DNA from 4 places in the Pantoea stewartii genome. Region 1 is predicted to be linked to each of the others. Evidence: predicted binding sites of a transcription regulator. Region 1 holds the regulator's gene; each other region holds the start of a gene.
The links. Region 1 encodes CRP, which controls carbon source genes, mostly activating them, when cyclic AMP is high. Its sites were predicted from a motif close to ATGTGANNNNNNTCACAT; they were not measured.
Positions count from the first base shown of each region.

Region 2: the regulator CRP is predicted to act here: its motif matches at 5,344-5,361, upstream of G5574_RS18100 (PTS sugar transporter subunit IIB).
Region 3: the regulator CRP is predicted to act here: its motif matches at 6,004-6,021, upstream of G5574_RS21860 (mannitol dehydrogenase family protein).
Region 4: the regulator CRP is predicted to act here: its motif matches at 5,452-5,469, upstream of G5574_RS14880 (YjcB family protein).

Region 1 is NZ_CP049115.1:2,470,863-2,478,842, reverse strand. Features, by position in the region: gene G5574_RS11865 (aminodeoxychorismate synthase component II) at 1-288, shown strand, start outside; gene argD (bifunctional acetylornithine/succinyldiaminopimelate transaminase) at 377-1,597, shown strand; gene G5574_RS11855 (YccS/YhfK family putative transporter) at 1,599-3,674, opposite strand; gene crp (cAMP-activated global transcriptional regulator CRP) at 3,733-4,365, opposite strand; gene G5574_RS11845 (OsmC family protein) at 4,668-5,072, shown strand; gene G5574_RS11840 (phosphoribulokinase) at 5,102-5,971, opposite strand; gene G5574_RS11835 (YheU family protein) at 6,033-6,251, opposite strand; gene G5574_RS11830 (hydrolase) at 6,256-7,272, opposite strand; gene G5574_RS11825 (LysE family translocator) at 7,325-7,927, shown strand; gene G5574_RS11820 (LacI family DNA-binding transcriptional regulator) at 7,930-7,980, opposite strand, start outside.
Region 2 is NZ_CP049115.1:3,850,511-3,858,490, reverse strand. Features, by position in the region: gene G5574_RS18125 (CPBP family intramembrane glutamic endopeptidase) at 16-663, shown strand; gene G5574_RS18120 (LacI family DNA-binding transcriptional regulator) at 755-1,768, shown strand; gene G5574_RS18115 (glycoside hydrolase family 1 protein) at 1,794-3,224, opposite strand; gene G5574_RS18110 (PTS lactose/cellobiose transporter subunit IIA) at 3,237-3,551, opposite strand; gene G5574_RS18105 (PTS sugar transporter subunit IIC) at 3,555-4,865, opposite strand; gene G5574_RS18100 (PTS sugar transporter subunit IIB) at 4,951-5,259, opposite strand; gene G5574_RS18095 (hypothetical protein) at 5,661-5,831, shown strand; gene G5574_RS18090 (hypothetical protein) at 5,939-6,169, shown strand; gene G5574_RS18085 (OsmC family protein) at 6,474-6,902, opposite strand; gene lldD (FMN-dependent L-lactate dehydrogenase LldD) at 6,948-7,980, opposite strand, start outside.
Region 3 is NZ_CP049116.1:85,378-93,357, reverse strand. Features, by position in the region: gene G5574_RS21885 (sialidase family protein) at 1-346, opposite strand, end outside; gene G5574_RS21880 (sodium:solute symporter family protein) at 348-1,769, opposite strand; gene G5574_RS21875 (dihydrodipicolinate synthase family protein) at 1,847-2,728, opposite strand; gene G5574_RS21870 (iron-containing alcohol dehydrogenase) at 2,751-3,896, opposite strand; gene G5574_RS21865 (D-threonate 4-phosphate dehydrogenase) at 4,400-5,386, shown strand; gene G5574_RS21860 (mannitol dehydrogenase family protein) at 6,237-7,709, shown strand; gene G5574_RS21855 (alpha/beta hydrolase) at 7,748-7,980, opposite strand, start outside.
Region 4 is NZ_CP049115.1:3,135,399-3,143,378, forward strand. Features, by position in the region: gene G5574_RS14860 (DMT family transporter) at 1-976, shown strand, start outside; gene G5574_RS14865 (transposase) at 1,879-2,274, opposite strand; gene G5574_RS14870 (oligosaccharide flippase family protein) at 2,798-4,054, shown strand; gene G5574_RS14875 (ATP-grasp fold amidoligase family protein) at 4,063-5,013, shown strand; gene G5574_RS14880 (YjcB family protein) at 5,066-5,347, opposite strand; gene soxS (superoxide response transcriptional regulator SoxS) at 5,592-6,017, opposite strand; gene soxR (redox-sensitive transcriptional activator SoxR) at 6,173-6,658, shown strand; gene G5574_RS14895 (glutathione S-transferase family protein) at 6,698-7,363, shown strand; gene G5574_RS14900 (NCS2 family permease) at 7,709-7,980, shown strand, end outside.

The DNA of each region.
Region 1 (7,980 bases):
CGCGAAGTCATGCACGGTAAGACGTCTGCTGTTCAGCATAACGGCTGTGGTGTATTTCGCGGTCTGAATCAACCGCTGACCGTAACGCGTTATCACTCGCTGATTGTGAAAGCCGATACGCTGCCTGATGAATTTGACGTCACCGCATGGAGTTTACGTGACGGTCAGCCCGACGAAATTATGGGCATCCGTCATAAAACGCTGGCACTGGAAGGCGTGCAGTTTCATCCTGAAAGTATTCTCAGCGAACAGGGACATCAACTGCTCGCTAATTTCCTGCAACAGTAAAGTTGTGTTTGCCTTTAAGTGATTTTTTATGCATATTTCATGATTATTATTTCATCATGAATCAACTCATCAGTTTGCGAGGTTGTCAATGGCAGCGGAAAACATTGCGGTAACACGGGAAACGTTCGATCAGGTTATTTTGCCTGTTTATGCACCTGCGCAGTTTGTACCGGTAAAAGGCAAAGGAAGCCGGGTGTGGGATCAGCAGGGTAAAGAGTATATCGACTTCTCGGGTGGGATTGCCGTCACCGCGCTGGGCCATTGTCACCCGGCGCTGATTGAAACCCTGAAGAAACAGGGCGAAACCCTGTGGCACACCAGCAATGTGTTCACCAATGAACCGGCTTTGCGCCTGGCCAGCAAACTGATTAACGCCACCTTCGCGGACAGAGTGTTTTTTGCCAACTCCGGCGCAGAAGCCAACGAGGCCGCGTTTAAGCTGGCGCGTTATTATGCCTGTAAACGTCATAGCCCGTTTAAAAGCAAAATTATTGCCTTCCATAATGCCTTTCATGGCCGGACGCTGTTTACGGTCACGGTAGGCGGCCAGCCAAAATATTCCGACGGTTTTGGCCCGAAACCCGCTGACATTGTGCATGTGCCATTCAACGATTTGGCGGCAGTGAAAGCCGTTATCGACGACCACACCTGTGCGATTGTCGTTGAGCCCATTCAGGGTGAAGGTGGCGTCATGCCGGCCACGCCAGAATTTATGCAGGGGCTGCGTGAGCTCTGCGATAAACATCAGGCGTTGCTGGTGCTGGATGAAGTTCAGAGCGGTATGGGGCGCAGCGGTAAGCTGTTTGCTTATGAGCACTACGGCGTCACGCCAGACATTCTGACTTCGGCGAAAGCGCTGGGCGGTGGTTTTCCTGTCAGCGCGATGCTGACCACCGAGGAGGTGGCGTCAACGATGGCTCCTGGCGTGCATGGCACCACCTATGGTGGCAATCCGCTGGCCTGTGCGATTGCTGAAACCGCGCTGGATCTGATCAATACGCCAGACGTGCTGAACGGCGTGGAATCCCGTCGCCAGCAATTTGTCGAGGCACTCAAGGCGATTGATGCCCGTTACGATCTGTTTAGCGATATTCGCGGCAAAGGCTTACTGGTAGGCGCGGCCCTGAAGCCGCAACATGCCGGAAAATCACGCGATATCCTCAATGCCGCCGCGGCTGAAGGCGTTATGGTGCTGGTGGCTGGTACGGATGTGATGCGTTTTGCCCCTTCACTGATTATTGAACCCGCCGATATTGAAGAAGGCATGGCGCGCTTTGCCAAAGCGGTCGGGAAAGTCCTGGCTGCCTGAGTTATTTTCGACCCAGACTACGAATCAGCCAGCGACCATGATGCGGTCGCTGGTTCCACGCCAGCGATGAGATCGTGTGCATCACCTTAAGATGATCCAGAATGCGCCTGATGTGCTGCTCCAGTACTGTGACCGGTCCCTCGTTGATATCTTCAATTCCCTGTAACAGATCGGTTTGCGAACTTTCGCCGTCATATTCAAGCCGCTGCTGGCAACGCTGCAGCGCAATTTCACACCATTGCAGATAGTGCTCCGCCAGCGTAGGCGGCAGCATGGTATGTTCGCGTGCCAGAATCGTCATGGCGTTGATGTGCTCAACGATAAACTGGCTGTGCGTGACCCATAAACGCATATCCTGTAAATAGCGTGCGTTAAACCCCGGCTCCTGCATCGCCTGATTTAGTGAGTTAAAGACTGCATTGTGGGCCTGATTAACGTTAACGCGCTGATAGGCGAGTACCTCGGGAGACTGTTCCGGACCAAGCAACATGCGTAACGCGTCCTGGAAAGCCTCAAGCACATCATGTGCGTTCTGTCGTAGCAGGGCACTTTGCCATTGCGGCCAAAGCCATAACGTTCCGCCAAACGCAATCAGGCAGCCCATCAGGGTATCCAGCAGGCGCGGCAGTAAGAATTGTGCGCCGTTAAGTGACAGAAGTTGCAGGGTATATACCGCGGTGACCGTGAACCCCACCATCGACCAGCCGTAAAACTGGCGGGTAAAGCGATAGCTGATAAAGGTAATCACCAGCATGATGCTCAACACCAGCGGTTCAGGGACATCCAGCCGCAGCGAGGCCGCCGCAATCACCAGCCCGGCAAAGGTGCCCAGCGCACGGTGCTGAATACGCACCCGTGTGGCGCTGTAGTTACTCTGGCTGACAAACATAATGGTCATCAGAATCCAGTAGGGTTTGGGAATTGAAAAGAACAGCGCCAGCCCGCTACCCAGCATCAGCATCACAGAAAAACGTCCGGCCGTGCGCAGGGCAGATGAGCGCAGCGAGAGATAGCTTCTGAGTGCGGGCAGAAGCGGTAAACGGCGCTGGCGATCCGCCATCAAATCACGCTGATAAAGGGGCTTTTGTGTACGCAGTACCCGTGCGATGCGGCTGAAGTGATAAAGGCAAAAATTTCCTACCGGATTGTCCGGGTGCTGACGGGCGATTTTTTCCAGTGCCCCCAGCTGCTTGTCCATATCAAAGCGACTGGACAGTTGGTGGTACAGGATGTTGTCTGCCAGCTCACGTAAACGGGCGGAAATGGTTTTCGCATTCCAGCGAATCACGGCCTCTGCATGGCTTTGTTCTACCAGTTTTTGCACTTCTTCTGGCTGATGCAGGCTGACAGAAATGTGTTCCTGTAAATCCAGTGCGACCTGAAAAGCGCGGGTCAGTCGCTTATGACTGTGATCGCGGCTGGCGGACAGCATATGCATCTGCTGATAACAGGTGTTGATGAGGTCGATTGCTTTTTGTTGCCGCGCCAGCAACGGTGGTAGCGCCTTCTCCGGATCGGTAAGTTGCGTCAACAAGGTGTACTTGGCGTCACAATAGTTCGCCAGTTCGCGGTAAATCAGACTCAGGCTTTCACGCATTGGCTGCTCTTTCCACAGCCAAAACCAGAACCAGTTAAACAGGCCATACCACAGCGTACCGCCGATGTAGAGCAGGGGCGGTACGTAAATGGGCATGCGGCCAATCAGGCTGGTGGTAAATATCGCTGCGATCAGTGTGGCAGGGAGTAACCGTGCGTGCAGTGGGCTGATTTCACCTGTCACGCCCAGCAGCAAAGGCAGGGCGAAAAGAATAAGCGGTAAGGGCACGTCTTTAAACAGAAGCCACTGCATCAGTAAGCTACCCAAGGCAAACAGGCTGCCGCCGACAATCAGGCGTTTAAAGAAGCGTTTGTGGGGTGTATCCAGACCGGCAATATTGCAGCAGGCAGGCACCAATGAGAACAGCAATCCTTTTTGCAGATCGCCAAACAGCCAGCCGAGCGCGACGGGGAGACACAACACCAGTGTCTGGCGCAGGGCATAGTTAACTTCAGGGTGATAAATTATTCTTCGCCACATCGGCTCAACGCAAATAATTCACGGCATAACGTTGCCATTATGCCGTGAAGAATAAAGCTTAGCGCGTGCCGTAAACAACAATTGTTTTGCCGTGTGCGGAGATCAGATTCTGGTCTTCCAGCATCTTCAAAATACGTCCCACGGTTTCACGTGAACATCCCACGATTTGGCCAATTTCCTGACGCGTAATTTTAATTTGCATGCCGTCAGGATGCGTCATGGCGTCCGGCTGTTTCGCCAGGTTGAGCAACGTCTGCGCAATGCGACCGGTGACATCAAGGAACGCGAGGTTGCCCACTTTTTCCGATGTGACCTGCAGACGGCGCGCCATTTGCGAGGAGAGGCGCATGAGGATGTCCGGATTCACCTGAATCAGCTGACGGAATTTTTTGTAGGAAATCTCTGCCACTTCGCACGCGGTTTTCGCACGTACCCAGGCGCTGCGCTCCTGACCTTCTTCGAACAGGCCAAGCTCACCAATAAAGTCGCCCTGATTCAGATAGGACAGAATCATCTCCTTGCCTTCTTCATCCTTAATCAGTACCGCAACGGAACCTTTAACGATGTAGTAAAGCGTTTCCGCCTTTTCACCTTGATGAATGAGCGTACTTTTGGATGGATACTTGTGAATATGGCAATGGGACAGGAACCATTCAAGTGTAGGGTCTGTTTGCGGTTTGCCGAGAACCATTCGCTATTATCCTCTGTTGTAATCGTGCCCAAAATACAGGGCTCTGTTTCCCTGCCAGGCGATGTAAGCGTTAAGCGTCTTTCCATTCAGGAAATTATTCGGGCTGCATTCGGCGCAGTGCGCATCATTCTTCCCGGCTTCGTCTTCGGATGACGAAAAATATTTTCAGCTCTGTTTGTAGCACAGCTTACGTCGACTGTCTTGTGTTGTCTCGCTTCAGCAAGATGGCGTTTTCTCTGGATTGCTGTTTCCCAGGCAAAAGCGTACGCTGAGCCAAAACAGGGTATTCTGAGGTCAAAATTATGCAGGCACGCGTCAAATGGGTTGAAGGGTTAACATTCCTGGGGGAATCATCGTCCGGCCATCAGATACTGATGGATGGCAATTCTGGCGATAAAGCGCCGAGCCCTATGGAGATGGTGCTGATGGCGGCGGGGGGATGCAGCGCCATTGACGTTGTGTCAATTTTGCAAAAAGGCCGCAACGATGTGGTTGATTGCGAAGTGAAACTATCCTCTGAACGTCGGGAAGAAGCCCCCCGCATCTTTACCCATATCAATCTGCATTTTATCGTCAGCGGCAACGCACTTTCGGATAAAGCCGTGGCACGCGCTGTCGATCTGTCAGCGGAAAAATATTGCTCTGTCGCCATCATGTTAGGCAAAGGCGTCAACATTACCCACAGCTACGAAGTGATCGCGCTGTAATCTCACAGAGGCCAGGCTGGCCTCTGTGGTTATTCAATCCGTTTCCCTTCCATGAGCCGTTTTACTAACGGCGCCATAATTAACTCCATCGCCAGTCCCATTTTGCCGCCGGGTACCACCAGCGTGTTGATATTGGAAATAAACGATCCCTGCAGCATGGCCAGCAGATAGGGAAAATCAATGTCTTCCAGCCCCTGAAAGTGGATAACCACAAAGCTTTCATCCAGCGAAGGGATGGTGCGCGCGGCAAAGGGATTAGAGGTATCCACCGTGGGGACGCGCTGAAAGTTAATATGGGTTCGTGAAAACTGCGGCGTAATGAAATTGATGTAATCTTCCATGGAACGCACTACCGAATCCATCACCGCTTCGCGTGAATGGCCACGCTCGCTGGTATCGCGCACCAGTTTCTGAATCCACTCCAGGTTGACGATGGGCACGACGCCGACCAGCAAATCGACTTTTTCCGCCACATTGTGTTGTGCAGTCACCACGCCGCCGTGCAAGCCTTCATAAAACAGCACATCCGTATCCGGTGGTAACGGTTGCCAGGGCGTGAAGGTGCCGGGAACCTGATTCCAGGGAACGGCTTCATCATAGGTGTGCAGATACTTACGCGACTGACCCTTACCGTGTTCGCCGTATTCGATGAACGTTTGCTCCAGCAGGCCAAAATCATTCGCCTCCGGGCCAAAGTAGCTGATATGTCGCCCCAGATCGCGCGCTTTTCGGATAGCCATGTCCATTTCGGGTCGGGTAAAGCGGTGAAAACTGTCCCCTTCCAGTTCGGCAGCGTGCAAACCGAGTTGCTGAAAAATTTTACGGAACGCCAGGCTGGTGGTGGTGGTTCCCGCTCCGCTGGAGCCCGTTACCGCGATAATCGGATGGCGTGCAGACATAGTTGAAGTCCCTGTGACGTCGGGCGATGAGCATTGTTAGCACGATTTTCCGTTCGTTGCATCAGCCACGAAACTCGCTTTTGCGCATGATGTTGACCGACTCGTGCAGTTCCGACCATACCAGAACGACCTCGCCTTGCTCAAGCTGACGACGCACATCGGCGACTTTTTCCGTCAGGCTGAGCTCCTGCTCGCCGTAATCCGTGCCTTCACGCAAAACAAACGCTTCGATAAGATTTTCAAGGGTTTCGGGAGAAACCTGTTCCCAGGGAATAATCACAGAATCAGTTATCCAGATAAGAGGAAATCCACTGTGGCACGCGCTGCTCCAGCCACAACCGAGGCTGACGCAGGGTGCCACTGACGAAACCAACATGCCCACCCTGCTGTGTCAGCTGATAGGTAATAGTGGCAGATAATTGCGCAGGCTGCGGGATCACCTCATCGCTCATGAACGGGTCATCTTTTGCATGGATGATGAGCAGCGGTTTTGTCACGAACTTAAGTCGCGGCATAGCGCTGGCGCGACGGTAATAATCCGTGGCGTCGGCAAAACCATGCGCCCGGGCCGTGATCGCGTCGTCAAAGTCCCGCAGACGGCGCAGGGCGTTAAGCTGAATGAGGTTCACCGGCAACGTGTCGGGCCAGGCCCGCAGTTTACGCTGGGCATTCTTTTTTAACTGGCTTAACAGGTAACGCTGATAAACCTGTGAAAAGCCGCGCTCAAGTCGGGCGCTGCAGGGTTCCAGCATCAGGGGCGCAGACACAATCACGCCCGCGTCAATCAGGGCTTCATCACCTTGCTGGCCTAACAGGCAACCGAGCATATTCCCGCCCAGCGAGAAGCCGACAGCAGTTGTGGGCACCCGGCCCCAGCGCGTCGTCAGCCAGTGCAGGAAAAAACGCGCATCCTCGGTTTCACCGGAGTGGTATATCCGGTTCAGACGGTTCGGCTCACCGCTGCAGCCGCGAAAATGCATTACTACCGCCAGCCAGCCACGCTGTTTGCACTGCAGCATCAGGCCATGAATATAGGGACTGTGGAAACTTCCTTCCAGGCCATGAAACAGCACCACGCGCGGTTTATGCCGGGCAAACTGAGGATCTTCACTCCAGGCCAAATCAACAAAGTCACCGTCAGGTAAATCCAGCCGCTGCCAGTGTGGCGTTAACCTTTTCGTCCGCCGTATCAACCGCGGCAGAATGGTTTGCAGGTGCGGGTTGCCCAGACCGGGCAGGGGAATGAACGCCGCGTCGTCAGGGCCCGAAAATTTCATGTTGTAAAGGCTTGTCTGTTCCATATCACACTGTTAGCTTCGATAAGTTTTCACTAAGGGAGGAGAACCCGGGTTAATGGAACTCAGTCTGTTTTTATCATTATTAGGCTTTCTTTGGGTCGCGGCGATTACACCCGGACCTAATAATATGTTACTCACCGCCTCGGGGGCCAATTTTGGTTTTTTGCGCACCCTCCCGTTGATGATCGGCATTATGATCGGCATGCAGCTAATGCTGCTGCTGGTAGCGTTTGGCGTGGGTGGATTGATACTGCTTTATCCCTCCCTGCATCTCATCCTGAAAATTGCCGGTAGCCTTTACCTGCTGTGGCTGGCCTGGAAGATTGCCACCGCAGCCTATGAGAAGCTGGAAACCGATGCGGCGCCTGTCGCACCTATGCCGTTCTGGCAGGGAGGCTTATTACAACTGATCAACCCCAAAGCCTGGCTCATGGCGCTGGGTGCCGTCGCCAGTTTTAGTCTGGCCGGTGCGGGCTATCGCCATTCTGTCCTGTTAATTAGTCTTGGCATGGTTATGGTCAATCTGGTTGCAGGCGTTATCTGGATGGGCTTTGGTGCGATGATCGGCCGTATTTTACGTAGTCCCCGCGCCTGGAAACGCTTTAACCTGAGCATGGGGCTGTTAACGGCGGCCTGCGTATTGCTGATCTGGCACTGAGCTTAGCTGGATGCGCGCTCCAGGCGCGTCCAGGGCAACACTTCGCGAACAAC
Region 2 (7,980 bases), 1.4 Mb from region 1:
CTGGCTGGGTCGCCTATGAACACCAATTCCGACAGAGTGACGTTGACACTGTTTTATGTCGGCAGCTTTGTTGTTTATTACCTCGTTACCATGTTGATTACCCTGTTTCCTAATTACGGTATTCTGCGTAATGACGGTTTACTGGTGCCTGTGCTTTGCCTGTTTGAATTTGCCGTTATCTATCCGCTGTATCGCTTTTATTGCCAGCGTCGTACCGATATTCCTCTGGGCTTTTTGCGTTCCGGTCAGACTTTACTGTTTATTGGCGCGCTGTTTATTTTAATGGTGGCACAAACGCAGTATTTGCAGCCGGAAGGCTGGCTGGTCGCACAAACTCAGCAGGGGCCCAGTTCGATGCTTATCCTGCTGTTGACCGCCGTCTTACTGGCTCCTGTGTTTGAGGAAGTGTTGTTTCGCGGCTTTTTATTACAGGGATTTCTGTTGTGGGCACCTAACAGCCGTTTTGCCTGTGTATTACTGACCTCGTTACTGTTTGCGCTCATGCATACGCAATATGTCCACTGGGAAACGGTAGTGGCGCTGACGCTGTTTTCTATGCTGCTTTGCTACGCCCGGCTGCGCAGCAATACGCTGGCCCTGCCGGTCTTTCTGCATACGCTGAATAATCTGATTGCGATTCTGCCTGCCTGGTATTTCGCCTGATCCCGCTACCCTTTTTGTTACCAGGTCATCACTAACCTGCGTAAAATCAGCGTGTATCTTTTACTAACAGGGAGGGATGGTCAGAAAGCCCATGATTACCATGCTGGATGTGGCCCGCAAGGCCGGCGTCTCTAAAGCCACCGTCTCGCGCGTGCTGGCGGGAAATCGCTACGTCAGTAAGAGTACGCAACAGAAGGTCTTTCAGGCTGTGGCGGAAACCGGTTATCGCCCTAACCTGCTGGCGCGTAGCCTGGCGACGCAGAAATCCCAGAATATCGGGCTTATCGTTACCCATTCTTTATTCAATGGGCCTTACTTCAGCGAATTGCTGTTTCAGGCTGCTACGTTGGCGAATAACTATGGCCGGCAGCTTATTCTGGCGGATGGTAAAACCAGCGCTGACGATGAACGTGCCGCCATTGAGTTTCTGCTCGACCTGCGCTGTGACGCCATCATTATCTATCCCCGTTTTCTGGATACCGCTGCGCTGGATGCCATTATTGAGCAGCACGCCATTCCCGTTATGGTGGTGAATCGTCAGTTGCAGCGTCATCCGGCACACTGCGTCTGGGCCACCCATCAGCAGAATACCTTTCAGGCCACCCGCTATTTGATTACGCGCGGCCATTACGACATCGCTTTCATTACGGGTCTGGCAGGCTCACCGACCGCTGCGGCCCGCCTGGCCGGTTATCAGCAGGCGCTTGACGAGCATGGCTTAGCGGACCGTGCGCTGATCGTGCAGGGTGCATGGACGCCCGCCAGCGGCATGGCGGCGGCAAAAACGCTGCTTGAATCGGACATGCCATTTAGTGCACTGATGGCCAGTAATGACGATATGGCTATTGGGGCCGCGCTGGCGCTGAACGCTGCGGGCAAACGGCTGCCGGAGGATGTCTCCCTGCTGGGCTTTGATGATATTCGTATGGCGGAATTTTTTCTGCCGCCGCTCACCACGGTACATGTGCCGGTCGCAGAGATGATTCAGCACACGCTGGCGCAGCTGGTGGCGATGCTGGAAGGGGAAGCGGTCACGGCCTTGCCGCCGTTTAGCGGCCACCTGATCGAACGGGCCTCGGTCACTGACGGGCCTTATAAACAGTAAGGCGCGGCATCCCTGCCGCGCACCATCAGTAGTCGACTGAATCGTTCAGCGTTGCGCCATTACTGCGAATCAGTTTCTGGTACCAGAAAAAACTCTTCTTACGGTAACGTGCCAGATCCTTTAAATCTTTTTCATCGCGGTTGACGTAAATAAAGCCGTAACGCTTGTTGATGCCCTGATGCGTACTTACCAGATCTATTGCCGACCAGGGACAATAGCCAAACAGTTCCACCCCATCGGCAAGTGCCAGCTGCAGTTGCGCAATGTGTTCGCGCAGATACGCAATACGGTAATCATCATGTACCTTATTATCGGCCTCCAGCCGATCAAAGGCACCCAACCCGTTTTCGGTCACGATAAGCGGCAAAGCATAGCGGGCATAAATCTGGCGCGCCGTAATGCGAAAACCCACCGGATCGATATACCAGCCGAACTGATTTTGCCGGAGATGCGGATTGTCACATCCCACATAAACCGACCGATCAATGCCCGCCATTTGCTGATCGGGCCGAGGTTTATTTTCGCTTTGCTCACCCTCGCCTTCGGCTCCCACCGTCGCGGACGCATAATAATTAAAGGCGATAAAATCCGGCTTGCCTGCGGCGATGATGGCCATGTCATCGTCTTCGATCGTCGGTAACCAGCCGCGCTGCCTCAGGAAAGCCCAGACCACGGCGTTATAGCGACCATGGACCGCCAGATCCAGATAGAGCCAGTTGCGAATTGCAGAGAAATTGTCGGCTGCCAGCACATCTTCCGGCCGCGCACTGGCGGCATAGACGCAGGAGATATTGGGTGCCGGGCCAATTTTGGCATCCGGCAACCGTTCATGGCAGGCGATCATCGCTTTTGCCTGTGCCAGCATCATATGGTGATTCTGCTGATACAGCGTTTTCTGCGGATCGGCGGTGCCGGGTGGCAACGTACCAATCACATCGCCCTTGAGGATCATCATGTTCTGTTCGTTGATGGTCAGCCAGTACTTAACCTGACGACCATAGTGCTCAAAGCAGGTGATGGCAAAACGCTCAAAGGCCGCCACTGTACGCCGTGAAGACCAGCCGCCCGCCTGCTGCAACGCCCAAGGCAAATCAAAATGATAAAGGGTGACCAGCGGCGTAATGCCGTACCGACAGAGTTCATCGATCACCTGCTGATAAAAAGCCACGCCCGCCGGGTTCAACGCACCATCGCCCTCCGGATAAAGACGGCTCCAGGCAATGGAAAAGCGGTAGGTTTTTAACCCCATCTCCGCCAGCAGCGCGATGTCCTCTCTGAAACGATGATAGTGATCGCTGCAAACGGTAAAATCGGTAAGGTCCTGATGGAAGGTTGCCTGGTCAATGACGGAAGGCCCTTTGCCCTCTTCATTCCAGGCCCCTTCAACCTGATAAGCTGAGGTGGACGCGCCCCAGAGAAAGTCCCTGGGAAACGCGGGCAATGTCGAATGTTGCATATAACCTCCTGTTTAACGTGCGGCTAACTCCCGGCGCAGTTGAATGATCTCCTCAGCCAGTTCGCGACAGAGCATTGCGTTCATCAGGTGGTCCTGAGCATGGACCATAATCAGACTGACCGGAATCTTTCCGCTGCCCTCATCAGCGCCAATGAGCTGCGTCTGCGTTTGATGGGCTGCTTTGGCCGCCGCGGTTGCGGCACTGAGCATACTGTCCGCCTGCGCCCAGTTTTGCTGCCGCGCCGCCCGCAACGCCTCCATCGAACAGGAGCGAGCTTCGCCTGCCTGGATAATCAGTTCGATTACCGTGCTTTCATCGATTTCCATGGGTTACTCCTTAACCGGTTGCGCTGCGGCAGAGGGTTGCTCTTGCTGCAGCAGTTGACGCTCGTACATTTTGAAAAACGGGTAGTAGATCAGCGTGGCAATAGTGACCAGCACGGCAATTAACACAATGACGCGCCAGTCCCAGCCGGTTGACCAGGCGGCCCCAATGGGGGCGGGCGTCGTCCACGGAGCCAGTGAGATCACGTGATTAATCAGGTTCGTTTTGGTGGCGATCCAGGCAATGACGGCGTTGACTAACGGGGCAAGAATAAAAGGGATAAACAGAATGGGGTTCATCACGACCGGTGAACCAAAAATGACCGGTTCGTTGATGTTGAACATGCTGGGCACCACACTCAGTTTTCCAATCGATCGCAGATGTGCTGACTGACTGCGTAAGTAAAGCAACACCAACCCCATCGTCGAACCGGAGCCACCGATAACAATAAAAAACTGCCAGAAGGGTTCAATAAACACGTGGCTGATGGGTTCTCCCGCGTTCAGCGCCTGCTGATTCAGACCGAGATTGGTCAGCCAGAAAGCCTGCAATATGCCCCCGACAATCACCGCCCCATGAATGCCTGCAAACCACAGCAGATGGCACAGCAGTACCGCCACCAGCACGGCAGGCAGTGAATCAGAGGCAGAGATGATCGGCGAGAAAATAGCCATGATGGCCTGAGGCAGCAACATGCCGAACTGCGCCTGTACCCACAGGCTCAGGGGAAACAACGTGATAAAAATCGTGATAATCGGGATGAGCAAATCGAACGACTGACGGATCTTCGGCGGCACCTGCTCGGGCAGTTTGAAACCGATGTTGTATTTCTGCAGAACGTGCATCAGCTCGGTCGCAAAGAGCGCGACCAGAATGGCGGTAAAAATGCCCTCCCCGCCCAGCGAACCAACCGGCAACGTTTTGCCGCTCTGCGGTGCCGCCACCACCAGAAACGCCATCAGCGACAGACTGGCCGCCATAAAGCCATTCATCTTATAACTGTTCGCCAGGTTATAGGCGATGGCACTGGCGATATAGAGCGCCATAATGCCCATCGTCATGTTGTACGGCATCATGATTTGTTCTTCATGCGCCTTTACCATGCCCAGCCACCACTGTGCGAACGCCCAACTGCTGTCTGCCGAAAAAGGCGGATGAGCAAACAACAGCATAAACGAGCCCACGATCAGAAACGGCATGGAGGCAATAAATCCGTCCCGGATAGCGATGACATGACGCTGGCTGGAAAGACGGCCCGCCAGTGGGCTAATACGGTTTTCGATGACGCCGAATAGAGATTCACTGAAGTGGCTCATTGCCTGACTCCTTGCTGAGGCAAAAGAGAATAACCTGCCTGACGCAGTGCGGGTTTCGCGTGATATATCCCGGACCTCCCTGGTGTCAGGTATGAATAAGCTTTAGTGCGTCGCTTAATATTTTTTCACCATTCATCATGCCGTAATCCATACTGTTGATGACCGCAACCGGCTTGCTGTATTGCTGGGCGATCGGTTGAAAATCGGCCAGCTTGTATTTGATTTGTGGCCCGAGCAGACAGCAGTCGTAATCGGCGATATCGTCTCTAAACTCTTCAATCCCCACAGCTTTTATCTCGACGTCCAGCCCTTGCTGTTGCGCCGCCTTTTCCATTTTCTGCACCACCATACTGGTGGACATGCCCGCAGCACAGCACAGTAAAATCTTCGTCATGGTGTATTCCTCTTTGTAGTGAATGATTAACGAATACACAGGGTGAAAATTTTCTGCAACCGGTTTCAGATTTGCGTATCAGAAGTGTGAGAAGTATCAAAAAGCGAGCATTAAAGAGGTTCGGGGCGAATAAACACCTGAATAAGCCTTATCAGGAAGCCCGTTTCTCGTCATGCTGAGGCAATAAAACGGCGGTTCACTCAGCCATATCGTCGGCGCTGTCCATCGCAGTGATGGGTAAGAATTCACTGCCTGATAAGCGGGTAACGCGTATAATTGCTCAGAGCAATCCGATACCGACTGCCGTAACACGGGCGTCCGGCGGCAATTAGCTATACTGGTGATATATAAAGGAACACTCACCCTTCTCGCAGTACGCGGACCGGGATAAGGAGTCGGTTATGTTAATTGGTTTTGTGTTATTGGTCAGCGCGTGTGGACACGATGCCTGTGAAGCTTTACCGGTATCGGAACGCATTTATCCGACGAAAACCGCCTGTGAAGTCATGGCAAATCGTATCCATAAAGTGCGTCCTAACGTCGTGCTGATATGTGGCGAAGTGCATCGTTAAGAAAGCGGTACAGGGCGAATGGCACAAAAAGTAGCCGATGACATTGCAAGGTTGCCGCTTAACGTTCAAAATATAAGCTGTTCTACACCAACACAGTTGTGAATCCCATGAAAAGTAGTCGTCCCCGCCGTCCTACCGGGCGTTGGGTTTATTACATTTTGTATGAAGGCATTCTGTGGCCCTGTCCGGTTCGCTGGGAATGGGAAAGCGGATACGGTGGCTGGCTGCCGTTTTACTACTCACCTACGTTTGAGTTTGTCGCGGGCGATCCCGGCAAGGCGTACCGTATTGCGCGCACGGATGTACGTGTGAAGCGGAGTGAAGAGATTTACGCCTGATTGCTGTCATGCATTCCATGGCAGCCACGAGGCGGTAAGAAGGAAACAGATTACCTCCAGCAGCAGTACCACCATCAGCAACACGCCGAGTTTGTGGCGCGACAGCCAGGTTTTCAGCCCCATAGCATTGCGGCCCTGTGGATCAGCAGCAGTCCGCCACCCATGCTCAGCAAAACCCGCCCCCCTTTTCCGTCTTTTTTGCCATTTCAGTGTTCGTCTGAAGAAAGCGAAAATGCGCCCTGAGGCGCATCCGGATGCTGCAAGATTGCTGCGGGAGCCGCCAGAAGGCGACTCAGGTAAGCGATCAGTTGTTCAGCGTGTAATCGAGTGTGATCTCTGCATTAAGCACCTGCGAAACCGGACAGCCGGCTTTAGCTTTATTGATAATTTCATCAAAGGTGTCGTTATCAATGCCCGGCAGCGAGATGGTGCTGGTCAGCGCCACTTTCGTAATCGCGAAGCCTTCACCTTTTTTGTCCAGCGACACATCGGCACTGGTATCAATGCTTTCAGGTTCATGGCCTGCGTTACCTAACATGAGCGACAGTGCCATTGAAAAACAGGCGGCATGTGCTGCGCCGATAAGCTCTTCCGGATTGGTGCCTTTCTGCCCTTCGAAACGGGTGTTAAAGCCGTAAGGTTGCTGGTTCAGTACACCACTTTCTGTGCTGACTGTGCCTTTGCCTTTGATATCGCCTTCCCAATGCGCCGAACCTTTCTTATGAATGGTCATATCATTCCTCCTGTTGGTAAAGAAGGTAAGTATAGACAACGTCGCTCAGTTTGCCGGGCATGAGGCCGGATGCAGGGCCACTTCGCCCAGCAACGCATTCGCCTGCACCAGCGACGTCTGGTTGATATCGGCTATACACTTCGCGCCTGTTAAGGTCATCGCGACTTTCATTTCGTTTTCAATCAGCGTCAGCAGATGTTCGACGCCACGTTGGCCATGTGTGGCCAGCGCGTAAACAAAGGCCCGTCCCAGCAGAACAGTATCTGCGCCCAACGCAATCATGCGCACCACATCAAGCCCATTACGGATGCCACTGTCGGCAAGTATCGTCATATCCCCCTTCACCGCATCCGCGATGGCCGGTAAGGCACGAGCCGAAGACAACACGCCGTCCAGCTGGCGTCCGCCATGGTTTGAGACCACAATGCCATCGGCACCAAACCGCACCGCATCGCGGGCATCTTCCGGATCCAGAATGCCTTTAATCACCATTGGCCCGTCCCAGAACTCACGGATCCATTCCAGATCTTTCCAGGAAATCGACGGATCGAAATTCTTTGCCAGCCAGCCAATATAGTCTTCCAGCCCGGTCGGTTTGCCCAGATAGGTGGAAATATTGCCCAGATCGTGTGGTCGGCCCTGTAGCCCAACATCCAGTGCCCAGCGTGGGTGCGTGACAGCCTGCCAGTAGCGGCGCAGGGCCGCGTGCTTGCCGCTCATGCCCGAGTGCGCATCGCGATAGCGTGCGCCCGGCGTTGGCATATCAACGGTAAACACTAACGTGGTGCAGCCCGCCGCTTTCGCCCGCTCAAGGACGTTACGCATAAAGCCGCGATCGCGCAGCACATACAGCTGAAACCACATGGGCCGACTGATTTGCGGTGCCACTTCCTCAATCGGGCAAACGGAGACGGTCGATAAGGTAAACGGAATCCCTTTGCCCGCCGCAGCGCGCGCGGCCTGCACTTCCCCCCGACGCGCGTACATGCCACACAGCCCAACCGGTGCCAGCGCGACGGGCATGGACAGCGTTTCACTGAACAGCGTGGTTTCCAGGCTGAGCGCCGACATATTCCGG
Region 3 (7,980 bases), on a different replicon from region 1:
CCGTATCCTGATTACCGGACAGCTGTGCGGTCCACAACAGCCACAGCACGTTGTCGGGCGCGAGGAACAGAACGGGATTCTGCTCAGAACGGGTTGGATCGTCGGACAGTTTTATCGCCTCACTCCAGATATGGCTGCCTGCAGGTAAGCGCGAGCACCAGACAGAGATATCGGCTATGCCTTCCTGTGTGCCGCCAAACCAGACGCAGAGCAGGGAACCATCGTGCAGCGGTAAAATATTGGCGGCGTGGTTCTGTGGGCATGACGAAGGCAGCATTGCGGTCAGTACGCGGTCATCTTTTTCCCATGGCGTCAGGATGCCATCGCGCGTTACGGTTACAGTCATTTTATTCTCCTTTTCCTGCGGCAGCTCTGGCGTGTTCAGCCGCTGCGGTTCTGGCTTTGCTGGGGATCATATGGTCAATCGCCATGATCAATGCGGGCGTCAGTAGCGCGATATACATGTTATTAATACCGAACGGATCGCCTGCCAGATACCAGACTGAGGTCACGACACACGCACCAATCAGGCCGGCATTGGCACCGCGAGTACTTCTGTAGAACGGGGCATAGAAGGCAATGACCGCGACAACGGTAATAGACAGGCGAATCGCTCGGGTAAAAAAGGACAGTTTCAGAACTTCAGGGACAAACAGGACAAAGATCAGCGGCAGAAAGCCAATCAGCAGCGACAACCAGCGCGTGGTTTTAAATTCCTGCTCTGTCGTGGGTTTGAAATAAGGCACATAGAAATCCTTCACCACCAGCGACGCGATAGCCAGGGCAACGGTACTGACGCTGACAAATATAGAGGCAACCAGTGAGGTCGTTACCAGACCAGCCAGCCAGGGATTCATATCCTGCAGAAACACCGGCAATGCATACAGGCTGTCAATATTGGGGTGGAGATATTTGGCTGCCACACCGATAACGGCAATCGCCAACGCAATCGGCATACAGAACAGAAAGGCAATCCAGGTCGAGCGCTGCGCTGACTTCACACTTCTGGTCGACGAGATAGCCTGAATGACAAACTGGGTGCAGAAGATCGAGCCAATCGTCCCGATAAGCCAGGCGACAATGGTTGACGCGCCGATATTACCGTCCCAGGTCCAGTAATAAGCGGGCATTTCATTGATCATAGGCTTGAGGCCGCCCGTTTGTGACAATGCAAACCAAAGAATAGCCAGGATACCAAAATATTTCAGCGCGCTGTGTAGCATGGTGACCCAGGCGATTCCTTTTAAACCGCCGAAGGCAAAATAGAACGTACTGACTACAGCCGTAATAAAAGCGGCAACCGGCAATGTCACGTGTAATACAGTGGCGATTGCCGCCGCACCACTGACATAATTTCCCACATTGACCAAAAGCAGGGCATAAATCATGATCAGTGAAATAATATTTTTGGTGCTGTTACCGTACTTTTCAGCAATCGCACCCGAGATGGTAATTTTACCCGTATTATAAATGCGTTTTACCAGAATCATGCCAAAAAGGGGAAAGCCAATAGCGGCGCCAATGACTGACCAGGACGCGGCAATCCCACCTTCAAAGGCGGCCTGAGCCGTGCCGATAGTCGATTTTGCACCGATATATTCTGACATCAGCAGAATACCTACAATAAAGGCTGGCATGGCTCTTGAGCCTTCCATAAAATCGCCCGAGTTTTTACTACGTAACCGGAATGTCAGCCAGGTGGTAAAAAGAATATATGCCAATACAATGCCGATAATTATCAGGGTGTCCTGAGCGTTGAATGTTTTCATTATAGCCTCAGATAGAGCAAGATAAATTCGGGGAGCACTTTATGCTCCCGGTATTTAAAATTTATAAATTCTTATTATCATTTCAGGTACAGGTTAATGATTCTGCGAATTTCCTCTTTCTGCGCAGCGTCAAAATGAATGGCATAACGGCTCTCGCCCACGTTATGGCCTAAAATTTGTAGCGCTTTTTTTACTGCTGCAGGTGAAAAGGCGACCTTATAAAGATCGGTGCGTAACCCTGTGACCTGTTCCTGCGCCTGACGTGATCCGTCAATATCGCCGGCATGAAAGCGTGACCAGATCGCATTTATCTGGTGCGGTGCAACGTTAGCCAGGCCTGATATACAGGCAGAGCACCCTTCAACAAAGCCTTGATGGATAAGTGAATCGGGGCCGTTAAGCACGTCAAAGTTATCGCATTCTTTTACCGTGTCCAGATAGTCGCGCAGGCTTTCATAACTTCCGGCACTGTCTTTTACACCAATGATATTGGGATGGGCAGCAAGGGTGCGGGCGGTTTCTGGTTCAATCGTATTGCCTGTTCTGGCCGGAATGTTGTACAGAAAAACCGGTACGGAAAGGCCATCCGCAATTGCCGTGTAATGGTTAATCAGTTCGCGTTGATTTAACGGCACAAAATAGGGCGTGATTACTGAAACCGCATCCACGCCCAGCTTTTCAATTTGTTTACCCAGGCGAAGGGTGTCCCGGGTCGATATCTCACCAATATGGGCAACAACCTTTGCCCGCCCCGACACTTCGTTAACACAGGTTTCTGTAACAGTAAGCTTTTCTTTTTCGTTGAGAACAAAGAACTCACCATTTGTGCCGCCGCAAAAAATACCGTTACCGGCATTGAGTTGTCGGGTAACCTGGCGTTTCAGTTCATCAAGATAAAGATCACCTTCCTGAGTAAAAGGCGTCACAATCGCTGTAAGTACACCTTCTATTTTTTTCATCTTTACCCACTCCTTTCGGCGGTTAAATTTTAGGGAACAGGGTCCGGTAAATATCAGCCACATCCTGATGATTTACAGCGCAGGGTGAATTGTTCATTAAACGCTTCACATTGAGTGCAGATTCGCTCAGCGCATCAATATCACCTGACGGCACGCCTAATGTTTCCAGGTTATCCGGCAGATTGAGCCGTTTAACTAATTTGGCGAGATAGTCGACCAGCGCGTGCGATTTTTCTTCCGGGGTCAATGTGATATCGGCGCCCGGAATCAGGTCCCAGACAGTGGCAAATTTGTCGATGGCAAACGGGCGCACCACTTTCATACAGGGTGCCAGCAGAATGGCATTGGCGACGCCGTGAGGCAGGTGATAAGTGCCTCCCAGAGGATACGAAAGCGCATGAACAAGATGGGTGCCGGCGTGCGCGATTGCCGCGCCGCCATAATAAGAAGCCCATAGCATTTCCAGCTTCGCGTTCAGGTTATGCGGTTCAGTGACGGATGTTTCCAGATTCCGGAACAGCTTATGCAGGCCCATCAGCGCAACGTTGTCACCCACAGGGTTCGAAATGGTGGCGGTATAACATTCCAGTAAATGGCACAGTGCATCAATGCCCGTTGATGAGGCGATATGCGCAGGCATGCTGGTGGTCAGTTCTGGAATTAATGCGACATAATCTGGCAGCATCACAGGGGAAATGATGCCTGATTTGGTGTTTTTTTCAGGGATAGCCAGAATAGCATTGGGCGTTGCTTCCGAACCCGTTCCCGCCGTCGAGGGAATAAGCAGTGAGGGTAAACGGGCTGTAATTTTCACGCCATCAAACAGCGCCTTAAGGGAGGGTGACGCAACGTGACATAACACAGAAAGCAGCTTCGCCACATCCAGTACGCTTCCACCGCCAATGCCCACCACTAAATCAAACGTTTTACCTGCTGTACGCGACAGCACTGCTTCAACATCGGTATGCGTGGGTTCTGCCGGAACATCATCGATCAGTTTAACGTGACGGCCATCCTGACTGAGCAATGTCATGATTTGCGTGGTCGCGGGCAAATTTACAATGTTCTTGTCTGTCAAAACCAGCAGGTGTTGTTTGTCCGCGACAACCGGCGTCAGTGCCTTTATCGCGTCGGAACCGCTCAATATTGTGCTGTTAATTAATGCCACGTCTGTCTCCCCATAAATGACTGAAATTCTTCATTCCGCTTAACTTCGCTCACTCACTGTCTAAATTTATAAATAAAATGGCGCTTTATTAAATTGATCTTGCTCACATATAATCGAATGTGATTGAATATAATCATTATGGTGAGGAGTGAAAACTGATGAGGTGCGTTGTGACTCTGATCTTCAGGCGCTTTTGACGACATGGGGCGACAAAACAAGAGGGCCATATCTCTGACCGTTGACCGGATGAGTGAAATCGCTCAACGACGGCAGTGCGGGTTTGCACGCTGGGCTGATTTTAGCGACAAGGCGTCAGGGATGGCTAAATGGGCTGCTGCAACCGTCTCGGCCCGGACGCAACGCGGCACAGAAGGGCGGCGGAATATGTTCCTGGTGGGCATGCATCCGGTTGTGACTGACGTCAGGCGGGATTAACGAAAGCCGGTGTTTGGGTAATGAATCTCCCCCTTTAAAAATTTTGAGCGTCGTTGAGGAGAAAATAAGTGACGAATGTTGTGGCGATTACGATGGGCGATCCGGCTGGGATCGGTCCTGAAATTATTATTAAGGCCTTAACCGAGGGCGCGTTAGCGGGTTCGCCCGTTGTGGTTATCGGTTGTGTACAAACGTTCCGCCGCATACTGGCAATGAACATAACGCCGCAGGCGGAATTAAACGTCATTAATAACGTGTCCGAAGCCACCTTTATGCCGGGCGTTATTCATATTATCGATGAGAAAGTGGCACATCCGGAGGCACTACAGTGTGGGGTTGTGCAGCCTGAAGCGGGCGATGTGGCTTATCGATGCATCAAACGTGCAACAGAAATGGCGATGCGCGGTGATGTGAAAGCGATTGCGACGGCTCCGCTGAATAAAGAAGCGCTGCATATGGCTGGCCATCATTATCCAGGCCATACGGAATTACTGGCAAAATTAACTGACACCAAAGATTATTCGATGGTGCTCTACACCGATAAACTCAAAGTGATCCACGTCAGCACGCATATTTCTCTGCGGACATTCCTGGATACGCTCAGCCAGGCGCGCGTTGAAACGGTAATCAGAATTGCCGATACGTTTTTGCGCCGGGTCGGTTATAGCCAGCCGCGTATTGCGGTTGCGGGCGTTAACCCACACGCGGGTGAAAATGGGTTGTTCGGAGATGAGGAAATTCGCGTGCTGACACCGGCGATTGACGCGATGAAGGCGCAGGGCATAAACGTCTATGGCCCGTGCCCGCCGGACACCGTATTTATGCAATGCAATGAGGGCATGTATGACATTGTTGTGGCTATGTATCATGATCAAGGCCATATTCCGCTCAAGTTGTTGGGCTTCTACGACGGCGTAAACATTACCGCAGGCTTACCGTTCCTGCGCACCTCAGCCGATCATGGCACGGCCTTTAACATTGCCTGGACCGGTAAAGCGAATCCCGAAAGTATGGCTATCTCGATTGATATGGCGCTGCAAATTACGCAAGCATAGCGTTGTGCGGGAAGGGAGGCTCAGGGTGACATGATTGCGTTGCCCTGCATACGGCTTCTGGGCGGCTGTGCAAACTTTCGCGATAAAACAGGCACCTGAACCGATATAACCTTAATACAGCGACGCGTCGGGAAACGGGTGTCTGTCATCGCATGCGGGTGCAATATCAATACAGCACCGTATCGGATTGGTTTAAATGCTCCGGCTCCACAGAGGCATAACTGACAGCCTTACCACGTACACGTCGAATGACGCCAGATGAGGGAATAAAAAGCGTTCAGCGTTAATGTCCCGCCAGTCAAACACGGCGTTGAGTTTCTGCCTGATTTCCGTTTTGTCCGTAGCGAAATAGCTCACCCTCAAACCCGAGTGCTCTTAAACCCATCGGTGCGATTAAGTCTTTTTATACATGACGCCTGATGAGGTCGGCCCTTTTTAAAAGCAATCTTTCGGATTTTTTAAATTTTGGTTATTCACCCGAACCGCAAAACAGCGTGCTAATACGCATCAGCCTGTTTGAAGGTTAATTCTTCTGTAGTGCCAGCAATATTTATAGTTATAAAGAAGTTGTGATTTTTATTTTCTTTGTTAATTAATGCAATTTTACCCAAAGACATAATTGCCATTCATCACATTTTTTAATTATAACTGGTATGGTAGTGGAACAATTCTGCCGCTGACGATAGGCTTCCCGCACCAATTCTGTTTTAAAAACTTTCCTTTTGCCGTGGTGTTCTCAGGCGCTTGATCCAAACTGCGCCGCACAGGAAAACATCAAGGCGATCTCCAGGTGCTGCCGTTATTTAACGTCAGTGTCCACGCAGCTAATAAAAAATAAGGTGAGAAAGAAATGCAAACTACCCTACTGAATGCGAAGGCGACGGTTCCAAAATGGAACAGGAAGAAGCTCGTCCCGCGTATTGTCCATCTTGGATTCGGTGCTTTTCATCGGGCTCATCAGGCGGTCTATGCCGATGTTCTTGCAGCAGAACATAACAGCGACTGGGGATACGTCGAAGTTAATCTCATCGGCGGGGAACAACAGATTGCCGATCTGAAACGTCAGGGATTATTGTACAGCGTGGCAGAAATGTCGGCTCATGGCTGGGAAGGGCGCGTGATTGGTGTGGTGAAGCAGGCGCTTCACGCTCAGGTCGATGGAACCGAAGCCGTACTTCACGCCCTGTGTCAGCCCGAAATTGCCATCGTTTCCTTAACGATTACTGAGAAAGGCTATTGTCATTCACCGGCAACGGGCGAGCTGATGCGCGACCATCCTCAGATTGTCGCTGATCTGGCTCAGCCTCACCAGCCGCTTTCTGCGCCAGGGATCATCGTTGAAGCACTGGCGCGTCGCAAGGCTGCTGGTCTGCCTGCGTTTACTGTGTTGTCCTGCGACAATATTCCAGAAAACGGAAAAGTGATCGGTCAGGTCGTGCGTGCTTTTGCCCGACAACGTGACAACGACCTGGCAGACTGGATTGAACAGCAGGTGACGTTCCCTTCAACCATGGTGGACCGTATCGTACCGGCGATGAATCCGCAGAGTCTTGACGCGATCGCGGCGCTTATTCAGGTGGCCGATCCCGTCGCGGTAGCCTGTGAGCCCTTTCGCCAGTGGGTTATTGAGGATAATTTCGTCGCAGGGCGGCCGGCATGGGAAAAAGCCGGTGCAGAGTTAGTCAAAGACGTGCTGCCTTACGAAGAGATGAAACTGCGTATGTTGAACGGCAGCCATTCATTTCTGGCTTACCTGGGCAACCTTGCGGGTTATGAGCATATTTATGACTGTATGCAGGACCCGAACTTTCGCCTTGCGGCACGACGCTTAATGTTGACAGAACAGGCACCGACGCTAACCGTTAAGAACGTTGATTTGATCGATTATGCCGATCGGCTGATTGCACGCTATGAAAATCCCGCGCTACAGCATCGTACCTGGCAAATTGCGATGGATGGCAGCCAGAAGTTACCGCAACGTTGGTTACATTCCGTTTGCAGGCACCTCAAGCGCGGCAGCCGTTTTGATCTGCTTGCATTAGGTATTGCCGCATGGATGCGCTATGTCAGCGGTAAGGATGACCAGGGAAAAGAGATTGAGGTCTGCGATCCTTTATTGGCGTCTATACGAACCGCCGTTGACGGCAGCGTAGAAGGGGAGGCGAGGGTAAAAGCGCTGTTAGGACTGGAAGCTATATTCGGCCACACGCTGCCCGATAATCCCTGTTTTGTGCAGCAGGTGGTTAAGTCCTATCTCCATCTACTGGACAAAGGGGCAAAACAGACTGTCGCTGACCTGATGGCTGACGTGTCAGCAGACTGATGACCAGGCAAACCACATAAAGTGGTTTGCCTGGTGCATTACAAATTGTCGTTTAAATTGGCTGTGCTCTTGCTGCCTGTTCGTGTATCAGGGTGCAGCACCTCTGAAAACCAGTTCACAACCAGGCGGATGACGTCAGGTTGATACCAGACCTCATCACCATGTTCTGCACCTTTCACCACGACGTACTCAACCTGATCACCTGCCTTTTTAAGCGCATCAAAGAGTTGCGCACTTTGATGCGGTGAAACGAGTGAATCTTTGTCACCGT
Region 4 (7,980 bases), 660 kb from region 1:
GACAGGAATAATGTTTGCCCTTGCCGCAGGCATGATGTGGGGGCTGATTTTTGTTGGACCGGTCATCGTCCCGGATTATCCGGGCGCGTTGCAGTCAGCCGGGCGCTATGTCGCGTTTGGCCTGGTTGCGTTGCCGCTTGCCTGGCACGATCGTTTCCGACTGCGCCAACTGAGCGCCGCCCACTGGCGGGAAGCATTAAAGCTGTCGCTGGTTGGCAATCTCTTCTATTACGCTTTTCTCGCCAATGCGATTCAGCGAACGGGGGCTCCGGTCTCCACGATGATCATTGGTACCTTACCGATCGTCATCGCCGTCACTGCAAACCTCTGTTATGGCCATCTTGAAGGACGGCTCTCATGGCGACGGCTTATCCCGGCACTGCTGGTGACGGGCGCAGGCCTGGTTTGCGTTAATGCGGCGGAATGGCAACTCCAGGGGGCAACGCTCAACGGCCAGCGTTATCTGACCGGCATTGCCCTGGCGGTGATGGCGGTGGTGTGCTGGACCTGGTATCCGTTGCGCAATGCGCGCTGGTTACACAACCATCCTCAGCTCAAGGCCGCGACCTGGGCCACCGCGCAGGGCATTGTGACCTTACCGCTGGCACTCATCATGTATGCGCTGGTCAGCATACAGCTGGCGTGGCAACAGCCTGATTTTGCGCTGCCTTTCGGCCCCCGGCCTTTGGTGTTTATTGCATTAATGCTGACGATTGGCCTGCTGTGCTCATGGGCCGGAACGTTATGCTGGAATGCGGCCAGCCAGCGACTGCCTACCGTATTGATGGGGCCACTCATCGTCTTTGAGATTCTCTTTGGCTTGCTATGGACGTTTATCTGGTATCAACACTGGCCACCTGTTCTGACAATGATCGGTATTATTTGCCTGATCGTTGGCGTGATTTGGGCGATGCGCATCAAGCCACAACCCCGCGTGACCGCCCTGAACAGGAAATCATCTGAACGTCCCGGATAATGAATAATTACTGGGAGTGATATTCACGCTTTTTCGGATTATACCGAGGTGTAAAACGGCGAAATAAAGCCGCCTCGGTAATCTGCCGGGTTTAAATCTTCCTCAAAACCGCCACTCAGCCATGCCGTATTTATCCACGCAGGCGGCTTCCGCCCCATTAACAGCAAGATAATCGCACATATTGCTCAATAAATAGCCAGAAAACGGCCGGGTAAAGCGCGTTTATTCCTCAAAAAGCGGACAGATGAAGGTAAAGCGCTAACCCGCACCCAGCTTTTATGTTTAAAAAACGGGGAAAACATACCGTTTGGCTAAGAGAAATCCTTATCAGAAACCACCTTTTACTTCAGGCAGCCTTAATTTCAGCAGAATCAGACTGCGCTTCGCTTATATTTACTGTTTAACAGCAGACATCAATAGCAGGCAGAAATAGTTATCAATTGTGTGCTACCGGATGAAAGTGTTAAGTATCAATAAACTGTTAATCTGAGATTATTCTGGGCCATTTTTATCTTTTTATGCGATTACGCATAATCCGACGATCGGCAAAACATTTCTCAGGACCAGTCGGTGCTAAGGAAATGTACGGAGAAATCAAAATATGATTACTGGGATTAAACGAAAAAGTGGAACAGCGGCAGTTTCTTTTAGACGAGCTAATGAAAAAAAAGGAAGGTCCAGTCTCACCGAAATGAGACTGGGGGGATAAAAGTGGTGTAGATTGAGAGACTTTTGCTGTTGTAAATCAATTTTACCGCAAAAAAGGAAGCGTAACCGCAAATCCATTCATTAATTACGGACTGGGCGAGGCGCGCCATCCTAATGTCCTGTTAAATGCTCTTCATCTCTTCTGGTAAGAACAAATCTCAGCGAGGTAGCTATCAAAAGCAATGCTCTCAGTATTAACGGTTTTCTGATCCCGTTGGGTAATGGTAAACACTACGGCTAATATCCAGCAAACGGCAGCTGCGGCGCGTGCCGACATCGAATGTGTCCTGCAGGAAGTTGACGGCCTGACGCTTCTCGTGCGTAGTAAAGAAGTTCTTCAGAACGCTTTGCAGCATCTCCTTGTCGGAATGAAGTGCGTGCAGTTCGCGCGTCAGTAACTGAACCTTTTCTTCCAGCTCCTTGATTTTTCTGCCTTCTTCCGAGGCTAACCCAGAAAACTTCTTCTTCCAGCTATAGAAGGTTGCCTCAGAGATGCCAAGCTCTTCACAAATCTCTTTAACCTTAACGCCCGATTCAGAAGCTTTAATGGCATTTGTGATTTGATCTTCGCTATATCGTGACTTTCTCATAAATGCTCTTACCTTTCTTATCAATTAATGGATGAGGATTACTTTATTAACCTTTGGTACTGTAAAAGTGTGTGGAATGCCGTGTTTAAATACGGACGTTAAATTACGTGGGTTAAATTAAGATATTTAGAATAAATATCATCATGGGATAAATCTTATTTTATTCTGATCGGGATGCCGCGCCTTCCTGGTATGGGTTTTTTGATATAAATTCATCGCACCCCAAAGATAAAAAATGACTGTAATTTGGCTGGTTGACGCCTCCGCATCCGTTTTATTCAGGAATGACGGTTTTTGTTAACATTAATGATTTCATTTTGAAATCGTTTCCAGTAGTCGGCATTCGTGCCAGATATAATCAGAATTCTCCTGAATTCTTTCATTAAAATATAATCGGATTCTCATTTTCGAGCCGGGTTGGCTTGATGATTATCATTTCGCTTTGAAATTTAAGCGCTTATTAATTCGCCCACGGATGGGCGTGCCGAAGCGGTAGATGTTGAGTATTACTAAGGAACAGTCGATGAAATTTAGCGTAATGTCTAATGCCGCCTGGATGATGTCTGAAAAGATTATCTCCGTCTTTGGCGTCATTTTCGTGACGTCTTACGTGGCTAAGTCCTTTGGCCCAACCCTATTTGGGCAGATGGCGTTTTCAACATCGTTATTTGCCATGGTGCAAACCATAGCCCTATTTGGCACTGAAACTATTTTGTTTAAACGTGTCAGCAAAAATGCCACCAAAGGTTTGCGCTTAATGCGTATTGCACGTACTTTGCGTATGGTTTTATTACTTATTACCTCGGCACCAGTGTTAATTTGGGTCTGGTACAACATGCAGGAAAATTTCCTGGCATTTGCACTGGCTTCATTTGTTGCCTCTGTTTTTGTCACGCAGGATACGTTTAGCGTTTATAACAATGCACGTCTGGCATCAAAGCTGAATACCGTGGCGAATGCCGTCGGCATGCTGGTGAGTTTTGCGTTGAGTTTCACTATTGCCTGGCTACGCCTGAATCCGCTGTGGCTGACATTGTCAGTTATCACGGTAACGCTGGTGCCGTATGTCATTAAACGCTACTGCTTTTACCAGCAGCATCAGGAGCAATTTCCCCCGCGGGAAACACGCACCCTGTATTTGCGTTATCTGCTATATGCGGGCTTGCCATTGGCCATTTCCAGCATTTTTATTTCTGTCCAGGTCAAAACCGCGCAGATGTTTTTGGCCGGCATCGCCTCGGCGCGCGAGCTGGGTTTATTCGCTGCTGCCAATACGATTGCCGCATCCTGGATTTTTATTCCCGTGGCGCTGATTACCTCCTGTTTCAGCGAGATTTTTCGTGCGCGTGGAGACGAAGCCGTCAGGCTGACGGCCCGGCTCAATGGCTACGTGATGGCCGTGTCGCTGTTGATGTTGTTTATCGTCGCGTTGTGGGGTGAGCACATTATTGTGGCGTTATATGGCCCGGCCTACAGGCAGTCAGGCAACCTCATCACGCTGTTATCCCTGGCGACCAGTTTTTCGGCAATGGGAACCGTCGCGTACCGTTTTATGGTGAAAGAAGGGGGCTTTGATTATTTACTGAAGAAAATCATTTGTCTGGTGCTCATCAGCATCCCGCTTTCCTGGTGGCTAATTCAGGGCTACGGCATCATGGGGGCCGCCTGGAGCGTTTTTCTGTCTGAGCTCCTGTCCCTCACCGTCATGAATTACTTCTTTAAACGCGGCGTGATTCAAAAAATTCAGGTTTCCTCACTTAACTACAAAACCTACAAATGAGGTCAAATATGCTCAGGTTGAAGCAAGAGCTCAGAAGAAGTTTGCAGTACTTTATTAAGAAGATGCCCTGGACTTATCAGGATCGTATTTATTACTTCCGCAAGTTCAGAAAGCTCCCGAATCTGCGTGAGCCCAAGGTCTTCAACGAAAAAGTGCTGTATCGCAAGTTTATCCATGGTGATTACCAGCTGTATGCGCGCCTGTCCGATAAGTATTCGGTGCGCGACTATATTGCGGAAAAGATTGGTAATGACTATCTGATTCCGTTGCTCCACGACACCACCGATCCCACCACGTTGAATGATCTTACGCGCTGGCAGGGCACGGTTATCAAACCGAATCATGCTTCAAACATGGTAGAGATCGTGCTGGAAGAACCGGATGCGCTTCGTAAGCAGCAAATCATTCATAACTGCTATTCGTGGTTAAAAACCGATTTCGCCAACGAAGCGCGTGAGATCCACTATCGCTATATCAAGCCACGTATTCTGGTTGAGCAGTATATTGGTGACGGTAAAAGCGCGCCGGTTGATTACAAGTTTCATATGTTCAATAAGCGCGATGGCAATTTTGAGTATGTTCTTCAGGTCATCTACAACCGCTGTCAGCCTCAGCTTTCGATGAATTTTTACGTTAATAACCTCTCCGAGGCTTACCATAAAATTCGCGATACCGGCCTGGATGTTTCCCCGATCATGCCCTCACTGGAGCGGGCACTAGCCCTGAGCAAAACGCTGGCCAGTGACTTTGACTACGTGCGAGTCGACTGGTATATCCACGACCAGCACATCTATTTTGGTGAACTGACGTTTACGCCTGGCGCAGGCATGGTAACCGGACTGGATCGTGGCTTAGACAAAATGATGGGTGAAATGTGGATTCAGGAACGTCGCGGAACGCAGAGACCGGACGTTGACGTACAGGATGTCGCCATTCCTGTCATGTTGAAGAAAATTTGACTTTACACAGCAATATAAAAAACCCCGCTTTGCGGGGTTTTTTATTGGTCATTCAGGGCATTGGCCAGTTCGCAGGCGCACGGCTCATCATGTCAATGAACACTTCTTTAGAGACGCTCAAAAAATGGTGCACGTTTTCCATGCTTAGCGTGATGCCCATTAAACCGGTCACAAACCAGCACGACAGACCAACGCCCACGCCGCCACAGAGAAAGGCCATGACATGATGGCTGTCCTGGCGAAGGCGGGTTTTCAGTGTACTGGCGAAAAACATCATTACAGCGCTCAGCAATTCCCAGCGCATAACAAGAAAACTGGTGGTTAGGGTAGCCATCAATTTTGACCTCAAAATCGGAAAGGACGCCTGACTGTCTGCGAACATCACGTCGGCGGAAAAGTCTGTCAGGTGGGGCTCTTTCGTCGGCAACAAACGTCATAATGTGATGTGGGTCACATTATATCATCTGGTTCTCAATTTTTGTACAGAATTTGTTTGATTTGTCAGCGCAGTGTCAAGCCAGCGGAAGGGTAAAAAAGAGGGGATAAAGCCGTGCGCCCGATCGGGCGCACGCGGGCTGTTAATTAAGCGGACAACATTCACCCGTTGTACGCTGCGTAAAGCTGCTCATCGTTTCCCCACAGTCAAAGCTCAGCAGGCGTGGACGCTGAACCGCCTGGCGACGCATATAGTGACGATACGCCGTAGGCGTCTGGGAAAACTGGCGGCGAAAGACCCGTGAGAAGGTCTGCTGCGAATCGTAGCCATACTGCATCGCAATATCGAATACCGGACGCTGCGTCTGACGCAGCGCTTCTGCGGCCAGCGTCAGCCGGCGTTCGCGGATATAACCACCCAACGTCTGTTTCGTTACGCTACGGAACATACGTTGCAGGTGCCATTTCGAATAACCGGACTTCGCGGCCACCTCATCGATTGACAGGCTTTTATCCAGGTTCTGGTCAATCCAGTGGGTCAGTGAATGAATGATCTCTTCTTGTATCATGGCCTCATCCTTCTGGTGAATGTCCCCGTCACCGTGCATGCCGCAGTTTGTGAGGCTGATAATCAGCCTGCAGGGGGCGTGACGTCGTCAGGGCGGGTGTTGTTCTGATGGGAAAGGAGTATAATTCCTCAAGTTAACTTGAGGTAAAGTGCCAGATGAAAAAAGATCGCAATTATCCAAAACCGGTGCTGACACCGGGGGAAGTCGCGCGGCGAAGCGGCGTGGCCGTGTCAGCGCTGCATTTTTATGAAAGCAAAGGGCTGATTTCCAGCACGCGCAATCCCGGCAATCAGCGGCGCTACAGCCGTGATGTCCTGCGCCGTGTGGCGATCATTAAAATTGCCCAGCGCATCGGCATTCCGCTCGCCAGCGTCAGCGACAGTCTGGAAAACATGCCTGCGGATAAACGCATGTCTGCGCAGGACTGGGGCAATCTGACGCAGCACTGGCGGGATGAACTGGATAAGCGCATCGAAACCCTGACGCGCCTGCGTAACGACCTGGATGGCTGCATTGGCTGCGGCTGTTTATCCATGCGTGACTGTCCGCTCCGTAACCCCGGCGATCGGCTGGGACAGCAGGGATCAGGTGCGGTCCTGCTGGATCCCGAGCAGGATGGTTCTCTGCACAAGGTGAAGTGACGTCTATACTGTCTGCATATTCATTCGCAGGGAATCATGATGATTACTGTTCACCATCTGGAACAATCTCGTTCGCACCGCGTGCTGTGGATGCTGGAAGAGCTGGAAGTGCCTTATCAGGTTAAACGTTACCAGCGTGAAGCCTCCATGCTGGCACCGGAAGCACTGAAAAAAGTGCATCCCTTAGGCAAATCGCCGGTTATCACAGATGGCAATCGGGTGGTGGCGGAGTCCGGGGCCATACTGGAATACCTCGAAGAAAAGTACGACAGCGAGAAGCGATTACAGCTTACCGACGAAGAGGCGCGCCTCCAGGCGCGTTACTGGCTACATTACGCTGAAGGTTCCCTGATGCCGCTGCTGGTCATGAAGCTGGTGTTTGGCCGGCTGGGCAGCGCGCCCGTGCCCTGGTTGCTCCGTCCCGTGGGTGCCGCGCTGGGGAAAGGCGTACAAAAAGCCTGGCTGGACAAACAGCTCCACGTCCACAGGCAAATGATTGAAGATCATCTCTCGGCCAATCCCTGGTTTGCCGGTCAACGATTCAGCATCGCCGATGTGCAAATGAGCTTTCCTGTTCTGGCGCTGAGCCAGCGCGCCGGCTTGCACAATGCGCCCGCCACGCAAAAATGGTTAACCACCGTTCAGCAGCGCGCCGCATGGCAACGGGCCATTCAGCAGGGCGGTGAACTCACTCTGCCGGGCTGAGGCGATGCGCTCTGATGACGCCGTCCGGCGTTATCTCTCTTCCACCAACATCCTCTTCCATCGACCGGCCACGCTGCCTGCAAGAATGTTACTGGCAGGTTTCCAGCACGTTCCTGATGTTACTAACCTGATCTTTATACGCAGTAATTCCCTCTGAACGGTTGAAAAGCGGCGGTTAAAGACCGGATAATCTGCCCCCTTCAGTCTGGTGGTGCTTGTTACACCCGTTCTGCGTGGCGAAGTAAACGTTTGCCTTTTGTCGGTTGCCCGTGGGTAAAGACATATTCAGGGAATGCAGAACGGTGACCGCGTGAATTACACAATAAAAATTTTTGAGGCTTAACTATGTCAATTGAATCACGCCCGACCAGTGGAAGACTGGATGCCTGGTTCGCCATTTCGGCCCGTGGCAGCAGCGTACGACAGGAAATCCTGGCCGGGCTGACGACCTTTCTTGCCATGGTCTATTCGGTGATCGTGGTCCCCGGTATGCTGGGTAAAGCGGGGTTCTCTCCTACGGCGGTGTTTGTTGCCACCTGCCTGGTGGCAAGCTTCGGGTCAATCCTGATAGGGCTGTGGGCCAATTTACCCATGGCGATTGGCTGTGCAATCTCGTT